Regions from separate parts of the Streptomyces sp. NPDC058773 genome, predicted to be linked through region 1. Evidence: riboswitches for the same ligand, from Rfam matches in the RefSeq annotation. Region 1 holds a riboswitch; each other region holds the start of a gene.
The links. Region 1 has a riboswitch for cobalamin ahead of ACFW5B_RS24620 (ribonucleoside-diphosphate reductase subunit alpha). Riboswitches for the same ligand answer to the same signal wherever they lie in the genome.
Positions count from the first base shown of each region.

Region 2: it holds a riboswitch for cobalamin, as region 1 does, so the genes downstream of both, ACFW5B_RS29875 (prenyltransferase/squalene oxidase repeat-containing protein) here and ACFW5B_RS24620 (ribonucleoside-diphosphate reductase subunit alpha) in region 1, are expected to answer to the same signal.
Region 3: it holds a riboswitch for cobalamin, as region 1 does, so the genes downstream of both, metE (5-methyltetrahydropteroyltriglutamate--homocysteine S-methyltransferase) here and ACFW5B_RS24620 (ribonucleoside-diphosphate reductase subunit alpha) in region 1, are expected to answer to the same signal.
Region 4: it holds a riboswitch for cobalamin, as region 1 does, so the genes downstream of both, ACFW5B_RS29435 (cobalamin biosynthesis protein) here and ACFW5B_RS24620 (ribonucleoside-diphosphate reductase subunit alpha) in region 1, are expected to answer to the same signal.

Region 1 covers NZ_JBHYPE010000031.1:52,415-59,401, reverse strand. The annotation lists gene ACFW5B_RS24645 (extracellular solute-binding protein) at 1-429, opposite strand, end outside; gene ACFW5B_RS24640 (GntR family transcriptional regulator) at 673-1,431, shown strand; gene ACFW5B_RS24635 (DUF3311 domain-containing protein) at 1,636-1,893, shown strand; gene mctP (monocarboxylate uptake permease MctP) at 1,890-3,575, shown strand; gene ACFW5B_RS24625 (Uma2 family endonuclease) at 3,653-4,240, opposite strand; cobalamin riboswitch at 4,359-4,523, shown strand; gene ACFW5B_RS24620 (ribonucleoside-diphosphate reductase subunit alpha) at 4,681-6,987, shown strand, end outside.
Region 2 covers NZ_JBHYPE010000049.1:36,709-43,695, reverse strand. The annotation lists gene ACFW5B_RS29895 (ECF transporter S component) at 1-978, opposite strand, end outside; gene ACFW5B_RS29890 (ABC transporter ATP-binding protein) at 975-2,675, opposite strand; gene ACFW5B_RS29885 (CbiQ family ECF transporter T component) at 2,672-3,841, opposite strand; gene ACFW5B_RS29880 (SCO2322 family protein) at 3,838-4,536, opposite strand; gene ACFW5B_RS29875 (prenyltransferase/squalene oxidase repeat-containing protein) at 4,536-5,858, opposite strand; cobalamin riboswitch at 6,028-6,188, opposite strand; gene ACFW5B_RS29870 (MBL fold metallo-hydrolase) at 6,425-6,987, opposite strand, start outside.
Region 3 covers NZ_JBHYPE010000011.1:96,620-103,606, forward strand. The annotation lists gene ACFW5B_RS12715 (RiPP maturation radical SAM C-methyltransferase) at 1-225, shown strand, start outside; gene ACFW5B_RS12720 (DUF5825 family protein) at 275-946, shown strand; gene ACFW5B_RS12725 (DMT family transporter) at 1,204-2,178, opposite strand; gene metE (5-methyltetrahydropteroyltriglutamate--homocysteine S-methyltransferase) at 2,400-4,718, opposite strand; cobalamin riboswitch at 4,881-5,109, opposite strand; gene ACFW5B_RS12735 (class I SAM-dependent methyltransferase) at 5,820-6,494, shown strand; gene ACFW5B_RS12740 (hypothetical protein) at 6,556-6,987, opposite strand, start outside.
Region 4 covers NZ_JBHYPE010000047.1:33,854-40,840, forward strand. The annotation lists gene ACFW5B_RS29425 (caspase family protein) at 1-1,244, opposite strand, end outside; gene ACFW5B_RS29430 (hypothetical protein) at 1,250-1,687, opposite strand; cobalamin riboswitch at 1,891-2,042, shown strand; gene ACFW5B_RS29435 (cobalamin biosynthesis protein) at 2,196-3,206, shown strand; gene ACFW5B_RS29440 (cobyric acid synthase) at 3,203-4,822, shown strand; gene ACFW5B_RS29445 (putative cobaltochelatase) at 4,878-6,987, shown strand, end outside.

The sequences.
Region 1 (6,987 bases):
CCACGGCAGTGCGTACTGCTTTCCGTCCACGACCGACGCCTTGTTGAAGGCATCATTCCAGTCGGCGCCGATCTCCTTCTTCAGATCGCCGAGTTCGGCCAGGGCGCCGGCCTCGGCATAGGCGGCGGTCTGGGTGTTGCCGATTTCGACGACGTCCGGCGGTGTCTCCTCGGAAAGGGCGGTGCTCAGCTTCTGCTGAATTCCGTTCCACTGCTGGACCTTGAATTCGACGGTGGCACCGGTCTTCTTCCTGAACTGGGCGGAGACCTGCTCGGTCCACTGCGCCGGATTCGAACCGCTCATCACCCAGACGGTCAGCTTCCGGCCTTTGAACCCGTCCGCGCCCGCCTTGTCGCCGCCGGACCCACAGGCCGCGACCCCCACCAGCATTCCCGCGACCGCCGTCGCCGCCATGAGCCCACGCTTCATTGCGCTCTCCCCCCAAGGGCCGGGTGTGGTCTTTAATGGTTTAGACCAGTGCCCCGCAGCTTGGCCTAGACCTTTAGGGGTGTCAAGGGTGTATAAGAGTCGCTGTCAGGTCCGTTACCGGACCGACATCCGGCGGGCCGGGGCGTGCAAGGGAGCGCGGGAAACCCACCCGTGCCACGATGTGAGCCGCTATGTACGGAGGAGCCGGTGACGGCAGCGCGACAGGAGTCGGAGAGGCGGGTCATGGACACGGACGGGGGCAGCGGTGCCGAGAGCGGCGGCACACGGACCGCACGGGTGCCCAAGTACTACCGCCTCAAGCGGCACTTGCTGGAAATCACCGAGACCCTGCCGCCCGGCACCCCGGTCCCGCCCGAACGCACCCTCGCCACGGAGTTCGACACCTCCCGTACGACGGTGCGTCAGGCCCTCCAGGAGCTGGTCGTCGAGGGACGGCTGGAGCGCATCCAGGGCAAGGGCACGTTCGTGGCCAAGCCCAAGGTTTCCCAGGCGCTGCAACTGACCTCCTATACGGAGGACATGCGGGCCCAGGGCCTGGAGCCGACCTCGCAGTTGCTGGACATCGGCTATGTCACGGCGGACGACCGGCTCGCCGGACTGCTGGACATCGCCGCCGGCGGCCGGGTGCTGCGCATCGAGCGGCTGCGGCTGGCCAGCGGCGAGCCGATGGCCATCGAGACCACCCATCTGTCGGCCAAGCGCTTCCCCGCGCTGCGCCGGAACCTCGTCAAGTACACCTCGCTCTACACCGCGCTGGCGGAGGTGTACGACGTCCGACTGGCGGAGGCCGAGGAGACCATCGAGACCTCACTCGCCACCCCGCGCGAGGCCGGTCTGCTGGGTACGGACGTCGGCCTGCCGATGCTGATGCTCTCCCGGCACTCGCTCGACGCGCAGGGGCAGCCGGTGGAGTGGGTGCGCTCGGTCTACCGCGGCGACCGCTACAAGTTCGTCGCCCGGCTGCGCCGCCCCGCGGACTGACCGCCGTCGGGCCGGGCGGAGCACTCGCCGCCCGGCCCGCCCCCTGCCCTGCCGTCGCCCCTGCCGTCGCCGGACGGCTGACGGCGCAGGTCGCGGCCGGATGCATTCTTGATACCGATATGCGGACAGCTAGTGACGCGTGCCACTCCCCTGCCATAGATTCAGCCAATTGCACAGGCGACAGCAGGGGACGGAGCCACGGTCATGACACAGTCAGCCGCACCACCGGATCGCAGACAGCTCGTCACGCCCACCCGTGTGGTGGCCGGGCTCTGCCTGATCGCTCCGTTCGTCGCGATGCTCTGGGTGAACTCGTACGCCCGGATCGAGCCGAAGTTCATCGGGATTCCGTTCTTCTACTGGTACCAGATGCTGTGGGTGCTGATCTCGACCGCGCTCACCACCGTCGCCTACACGCTCGTGCAGCGTGAGCGGCGCGCCCGCAAGGGAGGTGCCCAGTGACTCCCACGACCGCGCCGCTCGCCCCGGGCGCACTCGCCGCCTCCCAGACGCACGGCGTCAACGGCGTCGCACTGGCCGTCTTCGTCTTCTTCTTCCTGGCCGTCACGGTCATGGGCTTCATGGCCGCGCGCTGGCGCAAGGCCGAGCAGTCCGAGAACCTCGACGAATGGGGCCTGGGCGGCCGCAGCTTCGGCACCTGGGTGACCTGGTTCCTGCTGGGCGGCGACCTCTACACCGCGTACACGTTCGTGGCCGTCCCGGCGGCGATCTACGCGGCGGGCGCGTCCGGTTTCTTCGCCGTGCCCTACACCATCCTGGTCTACCCGCTGATCTTCACCTTCCTGCCCCGGCTGTGGTCGGTCTCGCACAAACACGGGTACGTCACCACCTCCGACTTCGTCCGCGGCCGCTTCGGCTCCAAGGGCCTGTCGCTGGCCGTGGCGCTCACCGGCATCCTGGCCACGATGCCCTACATCGCCCTCCAACTGGTCGGCATCCAGGCCGTCCTGGACGTGATGGGCATCGGCGGCGGCGAGAACACCAACTGGTTCGTCAAGGACCTGCCGCTGCTGATCGCGTTCGCCGTACTGGCCGCGTACACCTACTCCTCGGGGCTGCGGGCGCCGGCACTGATCGCGTTCGTCAAGGACGGGCTGATCTATCTCGTCATCGCCGTGGCCATCATCTACATCCCGATCAAGCTGGGCGGCTTCGACGCGATCTTCGACTCGGCCGGCAAGGCGCTCGCCCAGCCCGGCCCCGTCCCCGGCAAACCGCGCGGCGAGCTGGCCAGCGGGCCCAACGCCCAGTGGGCGTACGCCACTCTGGCGCTCGGCTCGGCGCTGGCGCTCTTCATGTACCCGCACTCGATCACCGCGACGCTGTCCTCGCGCAGCCGCAACGTGATCCGCCGCAACACCACGATCCTGCCGCTGTACTCCCTGATGCTGGGCCTCCTGGCGCTGCTCGGCTTCATGGCGATCAAGGCCGGTACGGACATCCAGGGCAACCCGCAGCTGGCCATTCCGCAGCTGTTCGAGGACATGTTCCCGAGCTGGTTCTCCGGGGTGGCGTTCGCCGCGATCGGCATCGGCGCGCTGGTGCCCGCGGCCATCATGTCGATCGCCGCGGCCAACCTCTTCACCCGCAACGTCTACAAGGACTTCCTGAAGCCGGCCGCCACTCCCGAGCAGGAGCACAAGGTCGCCAAGCTGGTCTCGCTGCTGGTGAAGGTCGGCGCGCTGGTCTTCGTCCTCACCATGGACAAGACCGTCGCCATCAACTTCCAGCTGCTGGGCGGCATCTGGATCCTGCAGACCATGCCGTCCCTGGTCGGCGGGCTGTTCACCCGCTGGTTCCACCGCTGGGCGCTGCTCACCGGCTGGGCGGTCGGCATGCTCTACGGCACCCTCGCGGCCTACGGCGTCGCCAGCCCGACCCAGAAGCACTTCGGCGGCTCCAGCGCGGAGATCCCCGGCATCGGCGAGATCGGCTACATCGGTCTGACCGCCTTCGTCCTGAACGTGGTCGTCACGGTCGTCCTCACCTTCGCCCTGAAGGCCGCGAAGGCCCCCGACGGCATCGACGAGACCAGCCCCGCCGACTACACGGCGGACGCCGGCGACCAGGGCGTCACCGTCGACCTCCCACCCGCCACCGCGGGGGCACCGGCCGGACACTGACCCACCGGCCGCCCGGCTTCCGGCAACGGGCCGTCACGTTCCCCCGGGGACGCGGCGGCCCGTTGTCGTACACCGCTTCAGCCGGTCCAGTCCTTCAACTGCTCGGTTTCGAGCGTGATGCCGACGGGGTCGGGGAGGTGGAGGGGCTTGCCGTACGGCACGGTGCGGACGTCCTCGTAGCGGGTCCCATCGGGGTCGCTGTAGAGCGACACCTGGCCCTCCTGCCGGTCGATGAGCAGATAGAGCGGGATCCCGGCTCCCGCATAGGCGCGGGGCTTCTCCACGCGGTCACGCTGGTGCGTGTCGGAATCGGAGGAGGTGACCTCGACGACCATCAACACCGGTTCAGGGTCCGCCCATTCACCCTTGCCGACGAAGGCGCCACTGACGGAGAGTGCCCCGTCCGGCCGGGCCCGGCCGCTGCGGTACTCCTCCACCTTGAGCCCCTGGTCCGGATAGAGCCACAGCTCAGGGCGTGACTGGATGCAGAGGCGCGTCAACCACTCGATGATCCGACCGTGATCGCCGTCCGGCATGGGCTTGCTCTTGACCTTCCCGTCGATGAGTTCCAACCGCGCGCCTTCTTCCCGGCGGGCGAGTATCCGGGCGGCCTCTTCGAAATGCTCGGTCTCCATGATGTGCGGACGGTCGGCGAGCGCGGTCATGAGGCCTTCTCCTTCTTCCACGGGACGGAACAGAGAACGTGTCACCGACCATAGCCGAGGCCACTGACAGCCACCGCGCGATGACGCACGACACACTAGATATGGGGGTGCGCCTGAGGGGCCACCACCACATGTATGCTCGTCCTCGCTGTCGTCGCAGGGGAATCCGGTGGGAATCCGGAACTGTCCCGCAACGGTGTAGGAGCGCGTCCGACCGGCCGGATAACGGCCCCGGGGGCGCGCCCGTGCAGTCCGAGGACCTGCCGACGGTACGTCCGTACCGCCATGGGTGCGGGCGTCGATACGTCCCGGGCCCCGAGGGTTGGGCCGATGGATGCCGCGCGGTGCGCCCGCGCACCCCTGCCGTCACGGGGTGCCGCATGCCCGCGCGCCCGTCGCGCCCGCTCTCCCGGCCCCGCCGAGTGTAGGGAGAGCACCACGTGACCATCGCGCCAACGGAACCCGCGTCAGACGCCGAGGCCGTGCCGCCCGTGGTGGACACGCCTCCCGGTTCCGCCGACGGCGGACCGGGCGAGGACGGGCCGGGGGTCGCGCTGCTGCGCACCCTGACCCGGCTGACCGAGGACCTGACCGCGACCGACCCCGGCAAGGTGGCCGCCGCCGCGCTGCGCGGCCGGCACCCTGGCTCCGACGAGGCCGAACTGCGGTCGCTGGCCACCGATGCCGCGGCCGGTCTGATCGGTGACGAGCCGCAGTACTCCAAGCTCGCGGCGCGACTGCTCACCCTCGCGATCTCGGAGGAGGCCGCCGGACAGGGGGCGGTCGCCTTCTCCGCCTCCGTCGAGGTCGGCCACCGCGAAGGGCTGATCGCCGACGAGACCGCGGAGTTCGTACGGGCCCATGCCGCCCGGCTGGACGCGCTGGTCGACCGGGCGCTCGCCGACGGGGCCGACGACCGCTTCGGGTACTTCGGGCTGCGCACCCTGCACTCCCGCTACCTGCTGCGGCACCCCACCACCCGTCAGGTCATCGAGACCCCGCAGCACTTTCTGCTCCGGGTGGCCTGCGGCCTCGCCGAGGACCACGGCGACCGCGCGCTGGCCGACGTGGCCGAGCTCTACCGGCTCACCAGCTCGCTGTCCTACCTCCCCTCCTCCCCCACCCTCTTCAACTCCGGCACCCGCCACCCGCAGATGTCGTCCTGCTATCTGCTGGACTCGCCGCTGGACGAGCTGGACTCCATCTACGACCGCTACCACCAGGTCGCCCGGCTCTCCAAGCACGCCGGCGGCATCGGGCTGTCGTACTCCCGCATCCGCGCCCGCGGTTCGCTGATCCGCGGCACCAACGGGCACTCCAACGGCATCGTGCCGTTCCTGCGCACCCTGGACGCCTCGGTCGCGGCCGTGAACCAGGGCGGCCGGCGCAAGGGCGCCGCCTGCGTCTACCTGGAGACCTGGCACGCGGACATCGAGGAGTTCCTGGAGCTGCGCGACAACACCGGTGAGGAGGCGCGCCGTACGCACAACCTGAACATCGCGCACTGGATCCCGGACGAGTTCATGCGCCGGGTGGCGGACGACACCGACTGGTCGCTGTTCTCGCCGTCGGACGCCCCTGAGCTGGTGGACCTGTGGGGCGAGGAGTTCGACGCCGCCTACCGGAAGCTGGAGGCCGAGGGCCGGGCGCTGAAGCAGATCCCGGCGCGGGTGCTGTACTCCCGCATGATGCGCACCCTGGCGCAGACCGGCAACGGCTGGATGACGTTCAAGGACGCCGCCAACCGCACCGCCAACCAGACCGCCGAGCCCGGCCAGGTCGTGCACTCGTCCAACCTGTGCACGGAGATCCTGGAGGTGACGAACGACGGGGAGACCGCGGTCTGCAACCTGGGGTCGGTCAACCTCGCGGCGCATCTCGGCGACAACGGGGAGATGGACTGGGAGCGGCTGGACGCGACCGTCCGCACCGCCGTCACCTTCCTCGACCGCGTGGTGGACATCAACTTCTACCCGACCGAGCAGGCCGGCGCCTCCAACTCCCGCTGGCGCCCGGTCGGCCTGGGCCTGATGGGTCTGCAGGACGTCTTCTTCCGGCTGCGGCTGCCCTTCGACTCGCCCGAGGCGCAGGAGCTGTCGACCCATATCTCCGAGCGGATCATGCTCGCCGCCTACGAGGCGTCCGCCGACCTCGCCGAGCGGCACGGCCCGCACCCGGCGTGGTCCGCGACCCGCACCGCCCGCGGTGTGCTGCACCCGGACCACTACCCGGACGCCGAGCCGCGCTGGGCGGACCGCTGGGCGGCGCTACGCGCCCGGATCGCCACCACCGGTATGCGCAACTCGCTGCTGCTGGCGATCGCGCCGACCGCGACCATCGCCTCGATCGCGGGCGTGTACGAGTGCATCGAGCCGCAGGTCTCCAACCTCTTCAAGCGCGAGACGCTGTCCGGTGAGTTCCTCCAGGTCAACGCGTATCTGATCGAGGAGCTCAAGGCGCTGGGGCTGTGGGACGCCCGGACCCGGGACGCGCTGCGCGAGGCCAACGGCTCGGTGCAGGACGTCGCGTGGATTCCGGAGGAGGTCCGGGCGCGGTACCGCACGGCCTGGGAGATCCCGCAGCGCGCGCTGATCGACATGGCCGCGGCCCGTACGCCCTACCTCGACCAGAGCCAGTCGCTGAACCTCTTCATGGCGTCGCCGACCATCGGCAAGCTCAGCTCGATGTACGCCTACGCCTGGAAGCGCGGCATCAAGACGACGTACTACCTGCGTTCGCGTCCGGCG
Region 2 (6,987 bases), on a different contig from region 1:
CCCTCGCGTCGGACCGGGATCGGGGGTGAAGGAGGCAGGCACGTCGAAGGCCGCGCGGCGGGTGGCGCGGCGGAGGGCCCTGAGGACGGTGCCCCCGAGGGTGCAGGTGAGGACGACGGTGACCAGGGCCCGGGGGAGGTCCCAGCCGAGGGAGGTGGCAAGGCAGTAGGCGAGGTAGCGGGCGAGATTCTGATCGAGCGGATCGCCGGGGACGAAGGAGACCCCTGAGGCCAGTCCGGCGATATAGGGCCAGCCCTGGAGGTTCATGACCAGACCGTAGAGGACGGCGGAGACGGCTCCGTAGACGGCGAGCAGGGCGAGTTCAGCGCGCCCGCGCAGCCGGGCCGGGCCCGGCAGCAGCCCCGCGCCCATCGACACCCACCCCATCGTCAGCATCTGGAACGGCATCCAGGGACCGACACCGCCGGTCAGCAGCGCCGAGGCGAACATCGCCACGGAACCCAGGACGAACCCGAACCCGGGCCCGAGGACCCGCCCCGACAGCACCATCAGGAAGAACATCGGCTCGATACCGGCCGTCCCCGCGCCCAGGGGGCGCATCGCGGCCCCGGCCGCGGCCAGTACGCCGAGCATGGCGATGGCCTTGGAGTCCAGACCGGTGTCGGCGATGGTCGCCACGACCACGGCGAGCAGCATCGGCAGCAGCGCGGCGAACAGCCAGGGCGCGTCCTTGGAATGGGCGAGTCCGGAGGCGGAGTCGGCGAGCAGCGGCCAGCCGAACGCCATCACGCCGATCGCCGAGATCAGCGCCAGGGCGGCGACGGAGCGCGGACCGAGCCGAACGGCACGCGCCTGGCGGCCGGAGCCGGGGCGGCCGGAGTCGGGGGGGCCGGAGCCGGGGTGGCCGGAGCCGAGACCTCCGGAGCCGAGACCTCCGGAGCCGTGGTTACCGGAGCCGGGCCGGTCGGGGTCGGAGCCGGGTGTGGGGTCCTCCGGGCGGGCTGAGGGGACGGTCATGGGCGGGCCTCCAGGGCGCGGGCGACCTGGGGAACGGTCAGCCAGGGCAGTGGGGCGAGGACCTTGGCGACCTGGGGCGCGAAGGAGGGAGAGGAGACCACGACCTCGTCGGTCGGGCCGTCGGCGACGATCTCGCCGTCGGCGAGGATGACGACACGGTGCGCCAGTTCGGCGGCGAGTTCCACGTCATGGGTGGCCAGGACGATGGCGTGACCCTCGTCGGCCAGGGTGCGCAGCACCTCGATCAGACGGGCCTTGGCGGCGTAGTCCAGGCCGCGGGTGGGCTCGTCGAGAAGGAGCAGTGGTGGACGGGCGGTCAGCACGACCGCGAGGGCAAGGGCGAGCCGTTGGCCCTCGGACAGATCACGGGGGTGAACGGATTCCGGGACATCCGGCAGCAGCCGCGCGATCAGTTCCCGGCAACTGCCCGCGGGGGCGCCCGCGTCCTGGTCGGCCGCGATGCACTCGGCGGCGACGGTGTCCGCGTAGAGAAGGTCACGCGGCTCCTGGGGCACCAGCCCGACATGCCGCAGGAGGGTCCGGGGGCTGGTGCGGTGCGGGACGGTGCCACCGACCCGCACCGTGCCGGAGGACGGCTCATGCATCCCGACGAGAGTGGTGAGCAGGGTGGACTTCCCCGCACCGTTGCGTCCCATCAGAGCGATCGTCTCGCCGCCCCGCACGGTCAGATCCACCCCGTGCAGCGCCTCGGTCCGCCCCCGGCGCACACCGAGCCCGGAGACCTCCGCGGCAGCACGCGAAGAGCCGGCGGCCCCCGAAACACCGGCGGCCCTAGAAACACCGGCGGCCCCCGAGGCGTCGGCGGCACCCGAAGTGGCCGGTGTGCCGCCCGCGTTCCTTCGCGGCCCCTGCGGTGGGACGTCCGCCAGCCGCTCGCGCAACGGAGCGGCCTTGCGGCGGGCGTCGCGGACAGAGAGGGGGAGGGGAGACCAGTGGGCGAGGCGGCCGAGGGCCACGACCGGGGGGTGGACGGGGGAGACGGCCATGATGTCGGCGGGTGCGCCCATGACGGGGGGCGCGCCCGGAGAAGGAAGGAGGATGACCTGGTCGGCGTACTGGACCACGCGCTCCAGCCGGTGTTCGGCCAGCAGCACCGTGGTGCCGAGGTCATGGACCAGCCGCTGGAGGACGGACAGCACCTCCTCGGCGGCGGCGGGGTCGAGTGCGGAGGTCGGCTCGTCGAGGACCAGGACCTTGGGGTGGGTGGTCAGGACGGACCCGATCGCGACCCGCTGCATCTGGCCGCCCGAGAGCGTGCCGATCGCACGGTCGCGCAGCTCGGCCAGGCCCAGCAGATCGAGGGTCTCCTCGACCCGGCGGCGCATCACCTCGGGGGCGAGGCCGAGCGATTCCATGCCGTAGGCGAGTTCGTCCTCGACGGTGTCGGTGACGAAGTGCGCCAGTGGGTCCTGGCCCACGGTGCCGACGACATCGGCCAGTTCGCGCGGCTTGTGGGTGCGGGTGTCCAAGCCGTCGACGGTGACCCGGCCGCGCAGCGTGCCGCCGGTGAAGTGCGGGACGAGGCCGCAGACGGCGTTCAGGACGGTGGACTTGCCGACGCCGGAGGGGCCGACCAGAAGACACAGTTCGCCCTCGGGGACGGTCAGGTCGACGTCCTGGACGGCGGGCGCCGCGGCATCGCCGTAGGTGACCGAGACCTGCTCGAACCGGATCACTGGGTGGGCTCCTTCATATGCGGGTCGACAGCAGAGGCACGGCGGCGACGCTCAGGGGCGGCGGCACGGGACCCGGTACGGTCCGCGCTCGACGGGAGCGGGGCGACGAACGCGGGCAGCAGCCCCACCAGGACGGAAACGGCCGGCCAGAGAGGGAGGACGGGGGCGGTGAGCGGGACGGCGGGCGGATGCAGCGCGGCCGGCGCATAGTCGCTCGCCCAGACCATCAGGGCGGCGACGGCCATACCGGAGCCCGCGACCAGCCAGGCGCGAGCGCCCCACCGCTCGGGCCGGTAACGGCTGCGCACCGACCGGCGGCCACCGAGCCACAGCCCGGCGAGCGCCGCCGCCAGCCCGGCGACCAGCAGCGGCAGCCCGTAACCGCCGCCGGTGTCGCCCAACAGCCCATAGGTCCCGGCGCAGACGCCGAGCAGCCCGCCGAGGGTGAGCACGGACGTGGTGTGGCGGACGGAGGGCGGAACCTGGGCGCTGCGGCCGTAGCCCCGTGCGTCCATGGCGGCGGCCAGCGCCACCGACCGCTCCAACGCGCCCTCCAGCACGGGCAGTCCGACCTGGAGGAGCGCCTTGACCCCGCGGTCGGGACGCCCGCGCAGCCGGCGGGCGGCGCGCAGCCGCTGGACGTCGGCGACCAGATTCGGTGCGAAGGTCATCGCGACGACGACCGCGACGCCCGCTTCGTACAGCGCGCCGGGCAGGGACTTCAGCAGCCGGGCGGGATTGGCCAGCGCGTTGGCGGCGCCGACACAGATGAGGAGGGTGGCCAGTTTCAGCCCGTCGTACAGGGCGAAGACCATGCCCTCCGCGGTGACCCGGCCGCCGATCCGGACGCCCTTCGCCCAGTCCGGCAGCGGCACTTCGGGCAGGGTGACGAGGGTGTGCGTACCGGGGACCGGCGAGCCGAGGAAGAAGGCGAAGACCAGCCGGACGGCGATCACGACCAGCCCGAGCTTGACGAACGCGCCGTACGAGCGGGCCCACGGCGCATCCGTGCGACGGGCCGCGACCACATAACCGGCCACCCCCACCAGCAGCCCCAGCAACAGCGGGTCGGTGGTGCGGGAGGCCGCGGTGGCCAGGCCCAGCGCCCACACCCACCAGGCGCCGGCGTGCAGCGCGGTGGTACGGGTCGCCTGCGGGGCGCTCATCCGCGTCGGCGGCGTGCCTGCCACACCGCTGCCGCACCCAGCACGACGACGGCCGCGACCCCACCGAGCAGCCCGGCGGACGGCCCGCCGTCACCGCTCCCGCCGCCCCCGTCCTTCGCACCGTCACGGTCCCCCGCCGCCCCCGCGGAGGACGCAGCCGAAGTCCCGGACCTCTTCGCCCCGTCCCGCGATCCGCTCACGGCCTCCGCGCATCCCGCCTTCGGGTAGCCGGCGATGGCGCACAGCAGGGCGTTGGCGTCATAGCGCAGCCGCCGGGCGACCGCGGCCAGCGCCTCGCCCGCCGAGGCGTCCTCCGGCACCCGCGCACACTCCGTCCTGGCCTTCGGCGGCCGTTCGCCGCCGGGCGCGTCCGCCGTGGTGCCGAAGTCCAGGACGATGCCGATCCGCTTGCGGCCGTCCTCGGCCGGGGTGTTCCGGCAGATCGCGTCGAAGTCGGCGGCCGCGCGCGGCTTTCCGGCCGCGGCGGAGTCGGCGCCGACGGTGAAGCGGAAGCCCTGGACCGCTCCGTCGGCCGGCCGCAGCGTGGCCGGCCCTTCGGTGGCATACGTCCAGGAACTGCCCTTGCCGTCCCAGAACGACCAGTAGCGGTACTCCTGCGCCTGCGCGGGCCCGGCGGCCAGGCCGGTGACCGTACCGGCCAGCAGCACGGCCGCGGCGATCCTGGTGCGCCGCATCAGAGCCGGCTCTTCTTACGGCCGCTCAGCAGGAACCCGATGCCGGCGCCGAGGGCGAGACCGACACCGATGACCCACCACATGCCCATCCCGCCGCCGTCCGAAGCGTCGTCCCCGGAGTCCTTCGCGGGTGCGGCGCCCGGCTTGGGGCCGGTGGCGTTGAGCGCGGCCACCAGGTCGGTGCCGCCGAAGGAGCGCGGGTCGGTGCCGGTGGCGTGCGCGGCCAGCACCAGCTGCGCGTACGCGGCGGGGCCGCTCTGCTTCGCCCAGTCCGCCGCGTTCTTCTCCAGCCACTTCAGCGGCTTCGCGGCGGCGGCACCGTGCCCGCCGGCCGCCAGCGCCACCACGGCGTCGGCGGTGTTGCCGACATCGGGCTGCTTCTCGGCGCCCGGCATCGCGGACAGCAGATGCTGCCCATTCTTGTCGAGCTGCGCGACGAGGTAGGCGGCACCGCCCTCCGCGGCCTGCCCCGGATCGCCCTTGCCCGCCTCATCGACCTTCTCTGCCTGCTTGTCCCCGCCGTCCTTGCAGTTCAGCGCCTTGACCGGGGTGTTGGCCCGCGGGCCGGCGGGCGCGACGACAAAGCCCTTGCCGAGCGCTCCGGTGGCGGCGGCCGCGGTGGCGTCGGCGTTCGGGGCGGCGCCCTTGAGCTGGAAGGTGAACGCGCCGCGCTCGCCCTCCTTCTCGTCGCAGCCCAGCTGGAAGGTGAGCAGCCCGTCGTAGGGGGTCTTGCCGCCCTTCTTCGACGTCACCGACTGCGGCTTCTCACCCGCCGCCGCGAGCGCGCCGATGACCACGGACGTGGAGTTGGCGTCGCTCGCCGAACCGGGCATCGAGCTCCAGCCGCCGTCGTCGTTCTGCACCGACTTCAGCCAGTCCACGGCCTTCTTCACGGCCTCGCCGTGCCCGCCGAGCGCGGCCAGCGCCTGCACCGCGGCGGCCGTCTGATTGGTGTCCCGCATGGTCTTGGCGTCACAGGCCTTGCCGGGGTCGGCGCGGAAGGCGGTGAACGCGCCGTCGGCGCACTGCTGCCCGGCCAGCCAGCGCACGGCGGACGCCGCGGGCCGCAGCCCCACCGAGTCCTGCGCCAGCAGCGCGAGCGACTGCCGCCAGACCCCGTCGTACTTCGGGTCCGTGGTGCCGTAGAGGCCGTCCGGCAGCTTCTTCGCGGACGCGGACGGGGACTCGGCGGCGTACGCGGCGGGGGCAGCGGCCGCGCCCAGCACCACCGCGGCGGCCAGCGCCGTGGCGGCGCGGCGCGCCAGGAAGGCGACGGGGTGCGTCAGGGGGGCCTGGTGAGCCATGGAAGCCATGGGGGCCATCGGGTCGGTGCCTCTCGGGTCGGGTCGCGGCGATGTACGCAGCCGCGCTCGGCCGGCCACCCGCGCGCCGATCCCAGGGATCATGGACGCGGTGGCACCGGGCTCAGCTCCGTATACCTCGACGGTGCCGCGCACCGGCCGTCCCTGTGGCGGACGTTTCCGGTGGCGGGAGCCTTGGTTGTGCCCCTTCGGGTGCTCCGGCTCGTACGGCCGCCCCCGCCGGGCCGGCCGGCGCCTGCGGAGGGTCCGTTCTCACGGTTGCGGGTCAGCGCCGGATTTCCACCGGCTTTCCCCGATCGGGTACGGATGAAATTGTCCCGCACACCTTAACCGGCACCCGTAGGGCGCTCGCTCGCACGTACGAGCCGGCGGAATCAGCCGCGAGCCGGGCGGATACGAACCGGGCGTGCGAACCGCCCCTCCCACCGAACCGCCCCTCCCACCGAACCGCCCCTCCCACCGAACCGCCCCTCCCACCGAACCGCCCCTCCCACCGAACCGCCCCCGCCCGCCGCACCGGAACCGCCCACCACCGAACCGGCCCGCCCGCCGGATAGCCCCCGCCCTCACACCGCGCGATACCGCACCGGATCGGACCCCGGCACCCACTCCGCCCGCCCCAGCTTCACCAGCCGCCGCAGATGGGCCTCCGCCTCCGATACGGCGATGTTGCGGGAGCCGTAAGGAATCTGCTCCCAGGGCCGGTTCCACTCCATGGCCACGGCCAGCTCCCATACGGTCCGCGGTTCCCGGAGCAGGTCCCGCAGCCGGGCCAGCCGCTCCTCGTGGTGGGCGAGCAGCGCCCGCACCCGCCCGCCGGCGTCGGTGAAGGCGTGCTGGTGCGCGGGCAGCACCTCGGCGGGCGCGAGCCGGCCGACGCGTTCGAGGGAGTCGAGGTAGTCACCGAGCGGATCGGCGTCCTCGCCCGGGCTCCCCATGCCGTGCGGGCCGGGCGGCCCATCGTCACCGTCCGGAGCCTCGTACAGGCCGATGTGCGGGGTGATGCCGGGCAGCAGATGATCGCCGGAGAACAGCCGGCCGAAGCCGGGGGTGCGCGCCGAGGGATGCTCCTCCTCCAGGTGGAGGCACACATGCCCGGGGGTGTGGCCGGGCGTCCAGATGGCGCGCA
Region 3 (6,987 bases), on a different contig from region 1:
CGCCTGCCCGAGCACACCGTCGACGCCGCCGCCGTGCACGCCCTCCTCCAGCACTGGGTGACGCTCGGGCTGGTCTTCACCGACGGCGGTCAGTACGTCCACCTGGCGCCGGCCGCCGTCAACGAGGACCTGCTGCGGCTCGACTTCATGCGCCACACCCACGCCGCGACGGCCCCGCAGGAGCGCCCGGACGGCGACGCCCGCACCCTCGTCGCCCACGTCTGACATCCGACCGGCCCGCCCGCAGGCCGTCCATGCCCCGCAGGAGAACGCCATGACCAGCACCGTTGCCGCTGCCCGGACCCTGACCCTCCACGCCTGGCGGGACTACGACGAGGACGCCTGCGCCCTCCCCGGCATGAGCCTGGGAGCCGTCGAGGTGACCGCCCCGCCGGACGAGCAGGCCACCCGGCTGTGGGAACTCGGGGCCCGCCGGGTCGAGTTCACCGGCGAGATCGATCTGACCGCGGTCGACGACCCCGCTGACGCCGCCCACGCCGTCCGGCGGCTGTGCCTGATCCGCGATCTGACGGCCCGTGCCGTACTGGTGCACTGGCAGCTGCGGCTCCCCCCGGAGCCCGACGACGGCTGGCGCGACCTCAGCCACCTCCAGCCGCCCCGGACCCTCGCCGGCCCCGCCGACCCCGAGGCCGCGCTCGCCCAGTGGCGCAATGAGCACTATCTCTGCAAATGCCTCTGGCGCCAGGGACCCGGCTTCGTCCAGATCCGCGACCGCCGCTGGGGCGAACTGCGCCGTTTCACCGCCGAGGAGCCCGAATACCAGGAGGCGATCACCCGGCTCTCCTACGGAGCGCCGCTCCGCACCGTGCCGAAGGCCATCGCCGCCGACTTCCTGACGGAGCGCCTGGCGGCCCGAACCGGCCCCCTGCTGTGGTGGCTGCCGTACCGGGTGAACCGGTGGATACAGGAGGCGATGGCCATCTGAGGCCCGCGGCGGAGCGGCCGGCCCCGCGGTCCCGGTACGTGCGGAGGGCATCCGGACACCAAGCCGTATGCGCCCACCGCCAAAAAGCCGGGCACGGGCGGCGCGGCCGCCACCGTGAAGATCTCCAGGAGCGGCCCCGGCGGCGCCACGAAGGGCGAGGCCGGTCCGCGATCGACCGCAAGGACAGCTCCGAAGCGGAGACGTACAAGAACGCCTTCAGCTCCGCGGTGGACGAGTGGGAGAGCGACGCCGAACCTTCAAGTCCGTGTGCCCCTGGGGGTGTCCGCCCCGGCCGCGGACACCTCGGCATCGCCCCGCCCGGCCGCACGGTCCTCGCCCGGACCCTCCGGGACCCGCGCCCGCGCCTTCCCCCGCATCCGCGACACCGCGACTCCGGAGAGGCAGAGCAGACCGCCGAGGAGGGTCAGCCGGCCGGGAACCTCGCCGAGCAGCAGCCACGACAGGAAGACCACGATGACCGGCACCGCGTAGGTCGTGGCGCCCATCTTCCCGACCGTCGTACGGGACACCGCATAGGCCCACGTGGTGAACGCCAGGGCGGTCGGGAAGACACCCAGGTACACCATCTGCAGCGTCGCCGGCAGCGGGGCCCGGCTCACCTGCGACACCAGCTCACCGGCGAACGGCAGACAGGCCACCGCTCCGGCGAGCGCGCCGAACGTCGTCACCTGCGTCGGCGTGGCATGCAGCAGCGTCGGCTTCTGCAGCACCACCCCCACCGCGTACGCCAGCGCCGCTAACAGACACAGCAGCACACCGAGAAGCGACGAGGTGCCGCCGCCGGACATCGACAGTCCGACCACCACGGCCCCGGCGAACGACACCGCCATGCCCGCCATCAGCTTGGGCGGGAACCCCTCCTTCAGCAGCCACCCGCCCAGCAGCGCCATCAGGATCGGCCCGACATTGACGACCAGCGAAGCCGTCCCGGCATCCACATGCCGCTCACCCCAGTTGAGCGCGACCATGTAGGCGCCGAACCACAGCACCCCCGACGTGACGATGCCGAGCCGGGCCTCGCGGGGCGGGAGCCCCTCACGCCGGACCAACAGCAGGACACCGAGCACGACGGAGGCCACCACCAGTCTGCCCAGGGCGAGCGCACCGGGCCCGAAGTAGTCGGCGGAGCTGCGGATGGCGATGAACGACGACGCCCACAGCACGACGGTGACGGACGCCGCGGCGAGCGCGCGGCCATCCGGTTTGCTCACGGACCCGGCATCGCCGTCCGCCGCTCCAGTTCCCACCTGCCGGCTCACTCTTGTGCCCTCCCTGGTGCTCTTCGCGCACGCCCGCCGCGCACACGTCAACTGTCAGCCTCCAAGAGCCGGTACCACACTGACAAACGAATAGTGGAGGCTGGTCAGGAGGGGGTGTGCCCGATACGGCCGGGTGGGCGCGCGGCCACTCGCCCACCCGGCCGCCGACGGCATCAGGAGCCCGACAGCTCCGCGCGGACGGTACGCGCAGCGGCCACCAGATGCTCCAGCGAGGCACGCGTCTCGGGCCAGCCGCGGGTCTTCAGGCCGCAGTCCGGATTGACCCACAGACGTGCGGCGGGAATCGCCTCAAGTCCCTTGCGCAGCAAGGCGGCTGCCTCGTCCGCGCTCGGGACGCGCGGCGAGTGGATGTCGTAGACACCGGGCCCGGCCTCGCGCGGATAGCCGTGTGCGGCCAGCTCCCGGGCCACCTGCATACGGGAGCGGGCGGCCTCCAGGCTGATGACATCCGCGTCCAGGTCGTCGATGGCCTGCACGATGTCACCGAACTCGGCGTAGCACATATGCGTATGGATCTGGGTACGGTCCCGCACCCCGCTGGTGGTCAGCCGGAACGCCTCGGTGGCCCAGGCCAGATACGCGCCATGGTCGGCCGCCCGCAGCGGCAGCGTCTCACGCAGCGCGGGCTCATCGACCTGGATGACCGAAGTCCCCGCCGCCTCCAGGTCGTTGACCTCCTCGCGCAGTGCCAGCGCCACCTGGCGGGCGGTGTCCCCGAGCGGCTGGTCGTCGCGCACGAACGACCAGGCGAGCATGGTGACCGGTCCGGTGAGCATGCCCTTGACGGGGCGGGTGGTCCGCGCCTGGGCGTAGGAGGTCCAGCGGACCGTCATCGGCTCGGGCCGGGAGATGTCACCGGCCAGGACCGGCGGGCGGACATAACGGGTGCCGTAGGACTGCACCCAGCCGTGCCGGGTGGCGAGGTAGCCGGTGAGCTGCTCGGCGAAGTACTGCACCATGTCGTTGCGCTCGGGCTCGCCGTGCACCAAAACATCCAGACCGGCCTTCTCCTGGAAGGCGAGCACCTCACGGATCTCGGCCTCGATGCGTTCCTCGTACCCGGCCGTGTCGGTCCGCCCGGCCCGCAGATCGGCGCGCGCGGACCGCAGTTCGCCGGTCTGCGGAAAGGAACCGATGGTCGTCGTCGGCAGCAGCGGCAGCCCGAGGTGGGCCCGCTGGGCGGCCGCGCGGTCGGCGTACGGCTGGGCGCGGCGGCCGTCGGCGTCGGTGACGGCGGCGGCCCGTGCGCGTACGGCCGGGTCGTGGGTGAGCCCGGAGTTCGCCCGGGAGGCCAGATCGGCGCGGTTCGCGGCGAGTTCGGCGGCGATGGTGTCGGTGCCCTGAGCCAGGCCCCGTGCCAGCGTCACCAGCTCGGTGGTCTTCTGCTTGGCGAAGGCCAGCCAGCGGAGGATCTGCGGATCGATGTCACGCTCGACGGCGGCGTCCAGCGGTACGTGCAGCAGCGAGCAGGACGCGGCCACATCGACCCGGCCGGCGAGACCGAGCAGGGTGCCGAGGGTGGCCAGCGACTTCTCCAGATCGTTGATCCAGATGTTGCGGCCGTCGACCACACCCGCCACCAGGCGCTTCCCCGGCAGTCCGCCGACGGCCGCCAGCGCGTCGAGGTTGGCCGCGGCGGCATCGGTGAAGTCCAGCGCCAGCCCGTCCACCGGAGCCTTGGCCAGAACGGGCAGGGCCTCGCCGAGCCGGTCGAAGTACGAGGCGACCAGGAGCTTCGGGCGGTCGGTGAGAGCGGCCAGGTCGCGATAGGCCCGCCCGGCGGCGTTCAGCTCGGCCGGACTGCGGTCCTGGACGAGAGCGGGCTCATCGAGCTGCACCCACTCGGCGCCGGCGGCCCGCAGATCCGCGAGGACCTCGGCGTAGACCGGCAGCAACCGGTCGAGCAGCGTCAGCGGCTCGAAGTCCGCGGCCACGCCCGGAGCGGGCTTCGCCAGCAGCAGATAGGTGACCGGCCCGACCAGAACCGGCCGCGCGTCGAGACCGAGCGCCAGCGCTTCCCTGAGCTCCGCCACCTGCTTCCCGGAATGCGCACCGAAGACGACATCGGGACCCAACTCCGGTACCAAGTAGTGGTAGTTGGTGTTGAACCACTTGGTCATCTCCAGCGGCGCCAGGTCCTGCGTCCCCCGCGCCATCGCGAAATAGCCGTCCAGGGCGTCGGCCGCGACCGCATCCCGGTGCCGGTGCGGCACGGCCCCGACCATGACACTGGTGTCCAGCACATGGTCGTAGTACGAGAAGTCCCCGGTGGGTACCTCCTGGATACCGGCGCCGGCCAACTGCCGCCAGTGCGACCGACGGAGCGCGCGGGCGGTCCCCTCAAGGACATCGGCACTGACCGTGCCCTTCCAGTACCCCTCCACGGCCTTCTTCAGTTCCCGGTTCTGCCCCTGGCGGGGATAGCCGTACACGGTGGCCAGGGCTGCCGCGGCTGCGGGCTTTGCTGTCACGGAACTCTCCTTCGCGAAGTGTTTCCTGCAGGTCCCGGGAACGGAACGAGAAGCGCGAAGGGATGACGACCGGGCGGAACCACGGCGCGCTCACGACGCACGTGTCCACCTGATATGTACGCCGACCCGCCCTCGAGGTCACCGGGATCTCCGTCCACGCATGGGCGCGCACGGGCAACGGGCAGGTCTTCGGACTCGTGAGCACGCCTGCCGGTCTCTTCCGGCGGACACCTACTGACCGTCGCTTCCCAGATCCGCGACCCGGATCCAGTGCGTATGACGGCGGTCGTTCCCACTCACCGCTGCGGGGCAGTCCCGGATTCCCACCGGGTTCCCTCTTACGACGCAACCCGCCTGGCAGACGGGGCGAACCAGTTACCCGGCCAGCGTAGAACGCGACGTGGGTGTCGGGCGGCTTCGGGGGCGTGACGGGGTGTGAGATGGGACACGGGCTTCCGGTCGAGAGCGACGCCCGCAGGTGTCCGGAGAGTAGGACAGGCTCCGGCCCCTTTGGTTCCTAACCTGCAGTCGTGTCACCGACGAGAGGAAGAAGGCCGTGCAGACCGCTGTCACCACCCCCACGGGAAACGTCGGCCGCCATGTTGTCGCCACTCTGCTCCGCGCCGGGGTCCGGCCGCGTGTCCTGCTGCGCGATCCCCCCGTCTGCTGTCGCCCACCTGGTCCGGACGCTGTGTGCAAGCGGTTCATGGGCCGGCCGACCTGACCTGGCGCCAGGTCGGCGCCATCCTGACCGCTGCCACCGGTCGACAGATCACCGTCGAGTAGATCAGCGACGACGCGATGCACACCCAGCTCCAGCAGGCGGGGATGCCCGACAGCCTGGTCGAGGCCGTAGCGGTCGAGGGCCAACGGCACCACCCGTTGCATGAGTTGCAGGAATCGGGGCTCCACCAGGCGCAGCAGAAGGGGAAGGCAGTGGCTGTGTTCCTCGGCCAGGTGGGCGTGGCCGGCGACCGGGGTTCGGCTGGCCCCCCTCACCGAGTTCCGCGGTGAAGGCTGCCGCCTCCTGCGGAGTGCGTCCGGGCGCGTGAGGTTGAGCGCGCAGCCCGCAGAAGGCGTGAAGTTTGGTGGACTGGGCGCATGACGCCCTTACCGCAGCGAGTCATCCGCGCGCTCGACCGGTTCAATGCCGCCCACCCCTGGGACCACAACGCTCACTACCACCGGTGGATCCTGCGGCAACTCCCCAAGCGCTACGACTGCGCCCTGGATGTCGGCTGCGGCAGCGGCGATCTGGCCCGGCGCCTGGCCGTCCGCGCCCATGAGGTCCAGGCGATCGACTCCGACCCGGTGATCGTCTCCCGCGCGCAGCAGCTGACCCCGCCGGTGACCCCGGTGACGTTCACGGTCGCGGACGCCCTGACCGGCATCCCCGCACGCTCCTACGACGTCATCACCTGCGTCGCCACCCTCCATCATCTGCCCTTCACCGAGGCGCTCGGCGTCTTCGGCCGGCACCTGGCGCCTGGGGGAACTCTGGTTGTCCTGGGTCTCTGCCGAGCGCAAACCGCCGCCGACTATCTGCTCGGCGGCGTCGCCGCCCCGCTGAACGCCGTCACGGGCCTGCTCAAGAACAGGGGTCGCCGGGAGCCCTGCCGCCCGGTCTCGATGACGGCCCTGACCCGCCCGGCGGATATGACCTTCGCCGAGATCGCCGATGGGGCCCGAGAAGCCCTGCCCGGTGTGCGGCTGCGCCGTCGGCTGTTCTGGCGGTACACGCTCGTGTGGCGGCGCCCTTTTGCGTCGGGGGCTTGAGGAGCGTGCGTTCCTCGCCCGGGGCCTGAGGAGCGTACGTTCCTCATCTCGGCCGAGGGGGTCAGGAGGTGAGTCTGGCCCTGGTGTCCACCAGTCGCGGTTCGCGGTCCTCAGCCACACAGCTCAAGGCTTCCCGGACCGCGAGGGCGCCGAGGCGTGTGAAGGTCGTCTCGCAGCTGTCGACCCAGTGCCAGGACATGGCGCGCACGAGGACCCGGGCGCGCACCGGAGCACCCGGGTGGGGGTCGGGCGCGCCGGAGCCCGCGGCGGCCAGCTCGCGCAACACGCCCTGGATGAGGGCCCGTTCGTACTCCGGTGACGGTTCGGGCTCAGCGGTGCACGTGAACTCGACGGACGAGGAGACGCCCGCCGGTACCGGCTCGAAGTCCAGCTCCACGCGTCCGTAGGTGGGTGCGCACGCCCCGATCGTCTGCCGGGAGTGCACCCTCACTCCCCGTACGGCGCGCGGGAGTGCAGCGGTCGGTGTGTCGGT
Region 4 (6,987 bases), on a different contig from region 1:
AGGGTCGCCGGGGAGTCCTTGGCGGGCATACCGCGGCGGGCCTCGTCGTAGTCGGCGGTGGATTCGGGGATCCAGATGTCGGGCTGCGGTCCGGTCCGGTAGAGGGGGTCGGTGCCCTTGTCGCCCGCTTCGCCCTTCCCGGTGCCGTGGGCCGCGCCCTGCCAGCGGGCGGCGGCCGCGAAGCCCTGGTCGACCTGGTCCCGGGCGGCTGAGTAGACGGTGATCTGGGCACGCCGGCAGCCGTCGGGGAGGTCGCCCTCGCCGTCGAGGGGGCGGGTGTTGGCGTCGGACATCTCGTAGTCGAAGGCCGCCCGGCGCAGCGCGGGTTCGGCCTCGGGGGCGGTGAGCAGCCGCAGTTCGAGGGCGGGCGGGCAGGCCTCGGTGCCGTGCGGGAGGCAGAGCAGGGCGACACCCGCGCCGGCCGGGACGAGAACGGTCGCCAGCACCATCAGGATGCGGAACCAGTGCCGCACCGAGGCGTTGAGCCGGCGGCGCAGGCGGATCCGCAGCGGGGTGGGCGGCCGGACCCCGGGGGTGGCGAAGGACAGGATGACGTCGTCGACGGTGTTCTGCTTGGCCGAGCGGGGCTCCCAGACGTCGCCCATCGGGGTGCGCTCACCGGCCAGTTGCCCCCGCAGCTCCCGGACGAGGTCCTCGAAGGTGACGAACGGCTTGCCGGGGACGCCCTGTTCCAGGGTCTGCCGCAGGGCGCGGGTGAAGAGGGTGCCGCCGGTGGGCTCCTCGCCGCTGAAGATACGGCGGTTGGGCTGCGCGGCCATCAGCAGCGACATCGGGGTGCGGCAGAGGTGGAAGGCCTCCCCGGCGTTGCCGGCGTAACAGCACTCCAGGACGATCACGATCCGGTCGGCCCGTGCGTTGTCCAAGTAGGGCAGCACCATGTCCTGCCAGGAGACGGTCTTGTGGCGCCGTTCCGACGCGCCGACCATGAGCTGGAGGTTGCCGCCGTCCCGGCCCACCCGGCCGTGGCCGCTGAAGTACACCAGCAGCAGTCCGCGGGCCTCCTGGGTGACGGCGTCCAGGGCCTGTTCGACCTCCCACGGCTCCTGGGGGCGGCAGATGACGACCTCGCCCTTGGTGAACAGGTCGGTGCCGGGGGCGAGCAGGACGCGTTCCAGCTCCTGGGGGTTGTCCCGTACGGCGGGCAGCGGCCGCAGGTGCCGGTAGTCGTCGACGCAGATCAGCAGCGCCCGGTTGACCTTGCCCCGTGCGTCGTATTCGGACATCCGGCTCAGTCCCCGGCGGTGCTGCCGCTCCCGTTCGCCGGGCTGCCGGGATCGGGGTGTCCGGGGGCCGGGGCGTCCGGCCCCTGGTCGCCGAGTGCGCGCAGGGCGCCGTCCCCGTCGGCGACCGCCACCGCGGGCCGTTCGCCGGTGTCGCGTTCCTCCTTGCGGCGGCGCAGCCACTCGCGCAGCGCGATTCCCATGCTCTTGGAGATCTCGGCGGCGACCGCGCCGACCACGACCAGGATCAGGTCGTCGACGCCGATGGCCATGTCGCCGGGGCCCTCGTCGCGCTCCACCGCCGGCCGGAGTTCCCAGTCGTGCGGCCGGCCGTTCAGCCAGGGCTCGCGCTCCAGCCACGCCTTGAGGTCCTCGGCGTCCTGGTCAGGATTGTTGGTGCCCGAGATCCTGATACGGATCTCATGACGGTCAGCGCGCTGCGGCATCCCCCGGCCCCCTTCCGGCGGCCCCGTCGCCGCCGTGCACCAGATAGTGACGCGGGATCAGGTCCGCGGGCAACCGTCCGTGACCTCTCTGCCACGCTGTGGCGTGCACCACAGCGCCTGCAGCGGGGCTGCGCTGCAGGTCAAGGGTGAGTTGACGGGCGTTCGCGGGCCGTGGTGGACTGCCGGGGCCATTCGGCGACAGCTGAGGAAGTCCGGTGCGAATCCGGCGCGGTCCCGCCACTGTCACCGGGGAGCGTTCCTCCAGCGGAGGCCACGGTCCAGTACGCGCACGTCATCACGGCGTACGCGGGACGGGAAGGCCGGAGGACACGCCGATCCGGGAGCCAGGAGACTCGTGTCGCCGTCACGTCGAGCCAGGGCGCGGACCCTGAGTGAGGACATACCGTCATGCCCGGCTGCCCGTCGAGATCCCCTCTGCCCGCTGTCGCAGGTCTCCTCCGAGGCCGGGCGGCACGTCACGAACTCGCCCTGGCTGCGGTCTGATCCGGTGCGCGGCGAACACGCGGGATATGCGTGCGGCGCGGCCCTCGGCTTTCTCGGTGACCTGATCGCGGCAGACCCCCGGCGCGGCCATCCGGTGGCCGCGTTCGGCCGGGCCGCGGGCGCCGTCGAACGCCGGCTGTGGCGCGACCACCGTGCCTTCGGGGCGGCGCACACCGTGCTGTGCGCGGGCGGTGCCGCGGCCGGCGCCGCGCTGCTGCGGCGTGCCGTGCGGGGTTCGGCTTCCGCTTCTCCGCTGTCGCTCCGTGGTGGTGCGGGGGTCGCGCTGACCGCGGCGACGGTCTGGGCCGTGCTGGGCGGCACCTCGCTCGGCCGGGAGGCGCGGGCCGTCGGCGGGGCGCTGACGGCGGGTGACCTGGACGTGGCTCGGGAGCGGCTGCCGCATCTGTGCGGGCGCGATCCGCAGGCGCTGGACGGGCCGCAGATGGCCCGTGCGGTGGTGGAGTCGGTCGCCGAGAACACCTCCGACGCGGTGGTCGGCGCCCTGGTATGGGGCGCGTTGGGCGGAGTGCCCGGCTTGGTGGCGTTCCGCGCGGTGAACACCCTGGACGCGATGGTGGGGCACAAGTCGCCGCGCTACCGCCGCTTCGGCTGGGCCGCGGCCCGGCTCGACGACCTCGCCGGCTGGCCCGGCTCCCGGCTGACCGCCGCGCTGACCGTGCTCGCGGGCCCCGACCGGCGCGGTGCGCTGCGGGCCTGGCGGGCGGACGGAGCTGCCCATCCGAGCCCCAACGCGGGCCCGGTGGAGGCGTCGTTCGCGGGTGCGCTGGGCGTACGGCTGGGCGGCACACTGGCGTACGGCGGGCGGGTGGAGCACCGTCCGGTGCTGAACGGCGCGGCACCGCCGGTGGCGGTGGACGACATCGAGCGCGCGGTGCGGCTCTCCCGCCGGGTGAGTGTGCTGGCGCTGGCGACGACGGTGGCGGCGCGACTGGTGGCCGGTGCGGCCACACGGGCACGGGTGCCGGGGTCCCGGCGCGGGAGGAGGAACCGGTGAACGGGCGGGGCAAGGCATCCGGCGGGGCCGTCGGCGGCGGGCTGCTGGTGGCCGGGACGACGTCGGACGCCGGCAAGAGCGTGGTGACGGCGGGCATCTGCCGCTGGCTGGTCCGGCAGGGCGTCCGGGTGGCGCCCTTCAAGGCACAGAACATGTCGCTGAATTCGTTCGTCACCCGTGAGGGCGCGGAGATCGGACGGGCCCAGGCGATGCAGGCGGCCGCGGCGCGGGTGGAGCCGACCGCGCTGATGAACCCCGTGCTGCTCAAGCCGGGCGGCGACCGCAGCAGCCAGGTGGTGCTGCTGGGGAAGCCGGTGGGGGAGCTGAGTGCCCGGGGGTACTTCGGGGAGTCCGGGGGGTCGTCCCCCGGGGAGACGCCGTACGCGGGCGGGCGGGAGCAGTTGCTCGGCACGGTGACCGACTGCCTGGCCGAGCTGCGGCGTACCCATGACGCGGTGATCTGCGAGGGCGCCGGCAGTCCCGCCGAGATCAATCTGCGGCGTACCGACATCGTGAACATGGGCCTCGCACGGGCCGCCCGTATCCCGGCGGTCGTGGTCGGTGACATCGACCGCGGCGGGGTGTTCGCCTCGTTCTTCGGCACCACCGCACTGCTGTCCAAAGAGGACCAGGCCCTGGTCGCCGGGTATCTGGTCAACAAGTTCCGCGGCGATGTGACGCTGCTGGAGCCGGGCCTGGAGATGCTGCGCGGCCTCACGGGGCGGCAGACGCTGGGCGTGCTGCCCTTCGCGCACGGGCTCGGCATCGACGAGGAGGACGGGATGGGGGTCCCCCCTGCTCGAACGAAGTCGAGAGCTTGGGGGAGGGTGTCGCTGCGCGGCGCGGTGCGCGAGAGCGTGGTCGCGCCGCCGCACGGCGCGGATGTACTGCGGGTCGCGGTCTGTGCCGTACCGCTGATGTCGAACTTCACGGACGTGGACGCGCTGGCCGCCGAACCGGGCGTGGTGGTGCGGTTCGTGGACCGCGCCGAGGAGCTGGCCGACGCCGATCTGGTGGTGCTGCCGGGGACCCGGGGCACGGTCCGGGCGCTGGCGTGGCTGCGGGAGCGCGGTCTGGCGGACGCGATCGCCCGGCGGGCCGCCGAGGGGCGCCCGGTGCTGGGCATCTGCGGCGGCTTCCAGATGCTGGGCGAGCGCATCGAGGACGAGGTCGAGTCGAAGGCGGGCGTGGTCGACGGGCTGGGGCTGCTGCCCGTACGGGTGCGGTTCGCGGCGGAGAAGACGCTCGCGCGGCCGGCCGGCGAGGCGCTGGGCGAGCCGGTGGAGGGCTACGAGATCCACCACGGTGTCGCCGAAGTGACCGGCGGGGAGGAAGAGTTCCTGGACGGCTGCCGGGCCGGCTCCGTATGGGGCACGCACTGGCACGGGTCCCTGGAGAGCGACGGCTTCCGCCGGGCCTTCCTGCGGCGGGTCGCGGCGGACGCGGGGCGGGCGTTCGTCCCGGCCCCCGACACCCGTTTCGGCGTGCTGCGCGAGGAACAGCTGGACCGGCTGGGCGATCTGATCGAGGAGCACGCGGATACCGGCGCGCTGCTGCGGCTGATCGAGGAAGGGGTGCCGGAGGGACTGCCGTTCGTGCCTCCGGGGGCGCCATGAGGGGTACGCACAGGACGAATACGGAGCTCGACGGCGACGTGGAGGACGACACAGCATGACGACCGCGCACAACACGACCCCGCAGTACCCCTTCACCGCGGTGGTCGGGATGGCTGATCTGCGGCTCGCGCTGCTGCTGAACGCGGTGAGCCCCGCGGTCGGCGGGGTGCTGGTCCGGGGCGAGAAGGGCACCGCCAAGAGCACCGCCGTCCGGGCGCTGTCGGCGCTGATGCCGGCCGTGGACGTGATCAGCGGCTGCCGCTTCGCCTGCGCCCCGGCCGCGCCGGACCCCGGCTGTCCCGACGGGCCGCACGGGACGGGCGGCGTCGAGGAGCGCCCGACGCGGATGGTCGAACTTCCCGTCGGCGCCTCGGAGGACCGGCTGGTCGGCGCGCTGGACATCGAGCGGGCGCTGTCGGAGGGCGTGAAGGCGTTCGAGCCGGGCCTGCTGGCGGACGCGCACCGCGGCATCCTGTACGTCGACGAGGTCAATCTGCTCCATGACCACCTCGTGGACCTGCTGCTGGACGCGGCCGCCATGGGTGCCTCGTACGTGGAGCGCGAGGGCGTCTCCGTACGGCACGCGGCCCGCTTCCTGCTCGTCGGGACGATGAACCCCGAAGAGGGCGAGCTGCGGCCGCAGTTGCTGGACCGCTTCGGGCTCACGGTCGAGGTGGCTGCCTCCCGCGAGCCCGACGAGCGGGTTTCGGTGGTCCGGCGGCGGCTGGCCTACGACGCCGATCCGGCGGGTTTCGCGGCGGAGTGGGCGGCCGAGGAGGACGCGCTGCGCGCGCGGATCGCCGCGGCCCGGGAGCTGCTGCCGCGGGTGACGCTGGGCGACGCGGCGCTCCGGCAGATCGCGGCGACCTGCGCCGCGTTCGAGGTGGACGGGATGCGCGCGGACATCGTGATGGCGCGTACCGCCACCGCGCTGGCCGCGTGGGCGGGGCGGACGGACGTCCTGGAGGAGGACGTCCGTCAGGCCGCGCTGCTGGCGCTGCCGCACCGCCGGCGCCGCAACCCCTTCGACGCCCCGGGCCTGGACGAGGACAAACTCGACCGGACGCTGGAGGAGTTCGCCCCGGACGAGAGCACGGACGAGAGCACCGGCGAGGGCGCGGACGGCGACGACGACCCGGAACCGGACGGGCCGGACGGCGGGGGCGGTCCGGACGGCGGCGGGCTGCCGCCGCAGGACGGCGGACCGGAGGAGGCCGAACTCCCGCACCAGCAGGATCGGGAGGCCCCACAGCCGCCGCCGGCCCCCGAGCAGCCCGAACGCGCCGGGCAGCCCGAGCCCGAGAGCGCGCCCCAGGGCGCCGCGGCCGGGGAGATGCCGGCGGTCGGCGCCGCCGAGCCGTTCCGCACCCGGCGGCTCGACGTACCGGGCCTGGGCGAGGGCGCGGACGGCCGCCGCTCGCGGGCCCGTACCGCCCACGGCCGGACGACCGGCGCCCGCCGCCCCCACGGCGCGCTCGGCAAGCTGCATCTGTCGGCGACCGTGCAGGCCGCGGCACCGCACCAGCGGGCCCGTGGCCGCAGCGGCCGGGGACTGCTGGTGCGCCGGGACGATCTGCGCGAGGCGGTGCGCGAGGGACGGGAGGGCAATCTGGTCCTGTTCGTCGTGGACGCCTCCGGTTCGATGGCGGCACGGAAGCGGATGAGCGCGGTCAAGGGCGCGGTGCTCTCGCTGCTGCTGGACGCCTACCAGCGGCGCGACAAGATCGGCCTGATCACCTTCCGCGGCAGCGGCGCCGAGCTGGCGCTGCCCCCGACGTCCTCGGTCGAGGCGGGTGCCGCGCGGCTGGAGCAGCTGCCGACGGGCGGCCGTACCCCGCTGTCCGAGGGTCTGCTGCGGGCCCATGAGGTGCTGCGGGTGGAGCGGATGCGGGACGCCTCGCGGCGGCCGCTGCTGGTGGTCGTCACCGACGGCCGGGCGACCGGCGGCCCGGAGCCGGTGGTGCGCGCGGGCCGCGCGGCCCGGCTGCTGGCCGCCGAGGGGACCGCCTCGGTGGTCGTGGACTGTGAGGCGGGTCCGGTGCGGCTGGGCCTCGCGGGCGAGCTGGCCCGCGAGCTGCAGGGCACCGCGGTCACCCTCGACGAACTGCGCGCGGACAGTTTCTCCGCGCTCGTACGGACCGTGCAGGGCAACAGGAAGGCCGCGT